DNA from 2 places in the Kitasatospora sp. NPDC093806 genome. Region 1 is predicted to be linked to the other one. Evidence: riboswitches for the same ligand, from Rfam matches in the RefSeq annotation. Region 1 holds a riboswitch; the other holds the start of a gene.

Region 1 (2,383 bases):
TCGCCGAGCAGGGTGCGCACCAGCGGGTGGGCGCAGAACAGGCCGTCGCGCACCCCGATGCCGTACTCGGCGGAGAGCGCGGCCGAGAAGTGCGAGCTGTTCCAGCCGCGGACGACGAAGGAGAGCACGCCCACCCGGGCGGAGTCGTCGCCGAACAGGTTCAGCACCCGGACCTCCGGGATCTCCGCCAGACCGGTCTTCAGCCGGTCGACCAGCACCCGCTCGCGCGCCTCCAGCGCGTCGAAGCCGGCCTCGGTCAGCGCCCGGCAGGCCGAGGCGATCGCGTACGCGCCGATGACGTTCGGCGAACCGGCCTCGTGCCGGGCCGGGCCGGTGTGCCACTGCACGGCCACCGAGCCGTCCGCCTCCCGGGCCACCGTGCGGGTGGCGCCGCCGCCGGCCAGGTACGGCTCGGCCTCGTCCAGCCAGTCGGCCCGGCCGGCCAGCACCCCGGCGCCGAACGGCGCGTACAGCTTGTGCCCGGAGAAGGCGATCCAGTCCACGTCCAGCTCGCGCACCGAGACCCGGTGGTGCGGGGCCAGCTGCGCGGCGTCCAGCACCACCCGGGCGCCGTGCCGGTGGGCGGTCCGGGTCAGCTCGGCGACCGGCCAGAGCTCGCCGGTGACGTTCGAGGCGCCGGTGACGCAGAGCAGCTTCGGGCCCTCGGGGGCCTCGGCGAGGGCGGCGTCGAAGGCGGCGACGGCCTCGGCGTGCGAGCGGGGGGCGCGCAGGTAGCTGACGGTGAGACCGGCGTGCGCCCAGGGCAGCAGCGAGGCGTGGTGCTCGGTCTCGAAGGCGAACACCCGGGTCCCGGCCGGGACGGCGGCGGCCAGCAGGTTCAGCGAGTCGGTGGTGGCGCGGGTGAAGACCACCTGGTCGCCCTCGCGCAGGTCGAGGAAGTCGGTGACGGTGCGGCGGCTCTGCTCGAAGAGGTCGGTGGAGAGCTGCGACAGGTAGCCGGCGCCGCGGTGCACGCTGCCGTAGTAGGGGGCGTAGGCGGCGACGTCGTCCCAGACCCGCTGGAGCGCCGGGGAACTGGCGGCGTAGTCGAGCGCCGCGTAGCCGACCTTGTCGCCGTTGGCGAGCGGGACCTGCACGTCGTGGCCGAGGACGGGGAGCGGGGTGCAGAGATCGGTGGCGACGGAAGACATGAGGATGCACTCCTTCTACGGGTCAGGACCCCGGGAGTGCGTAGTCGTCCGGCGTCCGCGCTTGTCACGCGGACGGTTTGCCGCATGACCCGGTCCTCACCCAGGGCACCCCGCCACGGACGGAGGGTTGCCGGACAGCAAGCTGGGGCTTGACGCTGTCACTCATGACCTGGCCAAGACTCTAGGTCGGGTCCGCCCCGTGGTCAAACAGCCGTCCACATCCCGGACACCCGTGGGACATGCCGAGGGGCCGGCCGGGAGTCCTCCCGTACCGGCCCCAACTGCCGCCCGGCTACCGGGCGGTGGCCTCCGACCAGTGCTTCAGCAGATCGCGCGCGGCGCCCGAGTCGATCGCCGCGGCGGTCCGCCGCATGGCCGATCCGAGCTGCTCGGCGAGCGGCGCGTCGGTCAGGTCGAGCGCCACCAGCGCCGCCGCCGAGTTCAGCAGCACCGCGTCCCGGACCGGCCCCTGCTCGCCGGCCAGCACCCGGCGGGCGACCTCCGCGTTGTACGACGGGTCGCCGCCGCGCAGCGCCTCGATGCCGACCGGCTCGATGCCGACCTCGCGCGGGTCGAAGGAGGCCTCGGTGACGGCGCCGTCCCGGACGATCCACACCCGCGAGGTGGTGGTGATGGTGAGCTCGTCCAGCCCGTCGTCGCCCCGGAAGACCAGCGCGGAGGCGCCGCGCCGGGCCAGCACGCCGGCGATCAGCCCGGCGAGCCGGGTGTCGAAGCAGCCGATCGCGTGCGCCGTCACCCGGGCCGGGTTGGTGAGCGGCCCGAGGATGTTGAACGCGGTGGGCACGCCGAGGTCGCGCCGGGCCGGCGCGGCGTGCCGCATCGACGGGTGGAAGGTGGCCGCGAAGCAGAAGGTGAGCCCGACCTCCTCGGCGACCTCGGCGACCCGGCGCGGCCGGAGGTCCAGCCGGATGCCCAGCCGCTCCAGCACGTCCGAGGAGCCGCTGGCCGAGGAGGCGGCCCGGTTCCCGTGCTTGACCACCTTGGCGCCGGCCGCCGCCGCGACGATCGCCGACATGGTGGAGATGTTGACGGTCTTGGCCCGGTCGCCGCCGGTGCCGACGATGTCCACCGCCGGGCCGGGGATGTCCAGCGGCTCGGCGTGCGCGTACATCGAGTCGACCAGGCCGGAGATCTCGTCGACCGTCTCGCCCTTGGCCCGCAGCGCCACCATGAAGCCGGCCACCTGCACCGGGGAGGCCTCGCCGCTCATG
Region 2 (2,383 bases), on a different contig from region 1:
ATGACGGCGGTCATCCCGGCCTCGGAGACGGCGTCGAGGGTCTTCAGGCCGTCGCCGGTGTTGATCGCGACGGTCTCCTTCGCCGGGTCCAGCTGCCCGGTCTCGACCAGCTTCTTCAGCACGCCGACGGTCACCCCGCCGGCGGTCTCGGCGAAGATGCCCTCGGTCCGGGCCAGCAGCCGGATCGCCGCCACGACCTCCTCGTCCGTCACGTCCTCCACCGCGCCGCCGGTGCGCCGGGCGATGTCCAGCACGTACGGGCCGTCGGCCGGGTTGCCGATCGCCAGCGACTTGGCGATGGTGTCCGGCTTGACCGGGCGAATCACATCCTGGCCGGCCTTGAACGCCGCCGACACCGGCGAGCAGCCCGCCGCCTGGGCGCCGAAGATCCGGTACGGCCGGTCCTCGACCAGGCCGAGCTTGATCAGCTCCTGCAGCCCCTTGTCGATCTTGGTGAGCTGCGAGCCCGAGGCGATCGGGATGACGATCTGCTCCGGCAGCCGCCAGCCCAGCTGCTCGCAGATCTCGTACGCCAGCGTCTTGGAGCCCTCGCCGTAGTACGGCCGCAGGTTGACGTTGACGAAGCCCCAGCCCTCGCCGGCCGGGTCGCCGATCAGCTCCGAGCAGAACCGGTTCACGTCGTCGTAGTTGCCCTCGATGCCGACCAGCTCGCCGCCGTACACCCCGGCCATCACGACCTTGCCCTGCTCCAGGTCGTGCGGGATGAACACGCAGGACTTGAAACCCGCCCGGGCCGCCGCCGCGCCCACCGCGCCGGCCAGGTTGCCGGTCGACGAGCAGGACAGCGTGGTGTAGCCGAACGCCCGGGCCGCCTCGATCGCGCAGGCCACCACGCGGTCCTTGAAGGAGTGCGTCGGGTTGCCGGAGTCGTCCTTGACGTGCAGCCGGGCGGTGAACCCGAGCTCGCGGCCCAGGTTGTCGGCCTTCACCAGCGGGGTCCAGCCGGGGTTGAGGTTGGGCTTGGTCGCCACGTCGGCCGGGACCGGGAGCAGCGGCGCGTACCGCCAGATCGACGCCGGACCGGCCTCGATCCGCTTGCGCAGCTCCTCCGCGCCCGCGCTGCCGAACTCGTAGGCGATCTCCAGCGGGCCGAAGCACTCCACACAGGCGAAGCTGGGACCGAGCGGGAAGCGGGTGCCGCACTCGCGACAGGACAGCGCGGCGGCGGGGCCGAGGTCAACGGTGACAGGTGCAGCTGTGTCGATAGCCATGATGGGCGGAGGCCTCTCTCCTCATCTTCCCCGTGACGCGGTCGCGCCACAGGCCGGAATTGGCACCTGTCCCGCCGGGGCCTGTCGACGACAGCCGAGCGAGAAGGTTGCCGGGACGTCAACGGGCCGTTCCCTCAGTCCCTCTGGATGAGCTCTGTGAAGTTGTGGTCGTGCTCAGCGGTGACCCCGGCGTGCGAAGGTCCGACCGCTGTACGAAGACTGTATCCGAAGGCGTCAACCCCGAACGGGACCGTCCGCCACGCGAGATGACCCGTCCCACCCCACCTCGTCGAGGAGAGACCGTGCCCGCCGAACCGATCCCCGCGCTCCCCCCCGAGACGGCGTCCTGGCTGCGCCGACGCTCGTGGCGCGCGGCCGACCGCCCGGTGGACACCCTGCTGGCGGCCAAGCGCGCGCTCGGCCCGGCCGGCACCGTCAGCGTCGTCCTCCCCGCGCTGGACGAGGAGGCCACCGTCGGCGACATCGTCCGGGTCATCCGGCGCGAACTGATGGAGCGCCGGCCGCTGGTCGACGAGCTGGTCGTGGTCGACTCCGGCTCCACCGACGCCACCGCCGCGGTCGCCGCCGAGGCCGGCGCCACCGTGCACCACCGGGACGCGATCCTGCCCCGGCTGCCCGCCGCCCCCGGCAAGGGCGAGGTGCTCTGGCGCTCGCTGCTGGTCACCCGCGGCGAGATCGTCTGCTTCGTCGACGCCGACCTGCGCGCCTTCGACCCCGCCCTGGTCTCCGGCATCCTCGGCCCGCTGCTCACCGAACCGGGGATCCAGCTGGTCAAGGCCATGTACGACCGGCCCCTGGAGACCGACGGGGCGGTCGTCCCGGCCGGCGGCGGCCGGGTCACCGAACTGGTCGCCCGCCCGCTGCTCAACCTGCACTGGCCGGAACTCGCCGGTTTCGTCCAGCCGCTCGGCGGCGAGTACGCGGCCCGCCGCTCGCTGCTCGAACGACTGCCCTTCCCCACCGGGTACGGAGTCGAACTGGGCCTGTTGGTCGACGCCCTGGAGACGGCCGGCCTGGACGCGCTCGCCCAGGTGGACGTCGGCGTCCGCCACCACCGGCACCAGGACGGCCAGGCGCTCGGCCGGATGGCCGCCACCATCTACCGCACCGCGCTCGAACGGCTCGACCGC

The links. A riboswitch is a leader RNA that binds a small molecule or an ion and turns the genes downstream of it on or off. The one in region 1 is predicted to bind S-adenosylmethionine.
Region 2: another riboswitch for S-adenosylmethionine. It lies ahead of thrC (threonine synthase); the one in region 1 lies ahead of AB0N76_RS15010 (aminotransferase class V-fold PLP-dependent enzyme).

Annotation. Positions count from the first base shown of each region.
Region 1 is NZ_JBFBDO010000024.1:36,120-38,502, reverse strand. It holds gene AB0N76_RS15010 (aminotransferase class V-fold PLP-dependent enzyme) at 1-1,151, opposite strand, end outside; SAM riboswitch class IV at 1,204-1,321, opposite strand; gene trpD (anthranilate phosphoribosyltransferase) at 1,444-2,383, opposite strand, start outside.
Region 2 is NZ_JBFBDO010000014.1:24,865-27,247, forward strand. It holds gene thrC (threonine synthase) at 1-1,232, opposite strand, end outside; SAM riboswitch class I at 1,251-1,386, opposite strand; gene AB0N76_RS10650 (glucosyl-3-phosphoglycerate synthase) at 1,535-2,383, shown strand, end outside.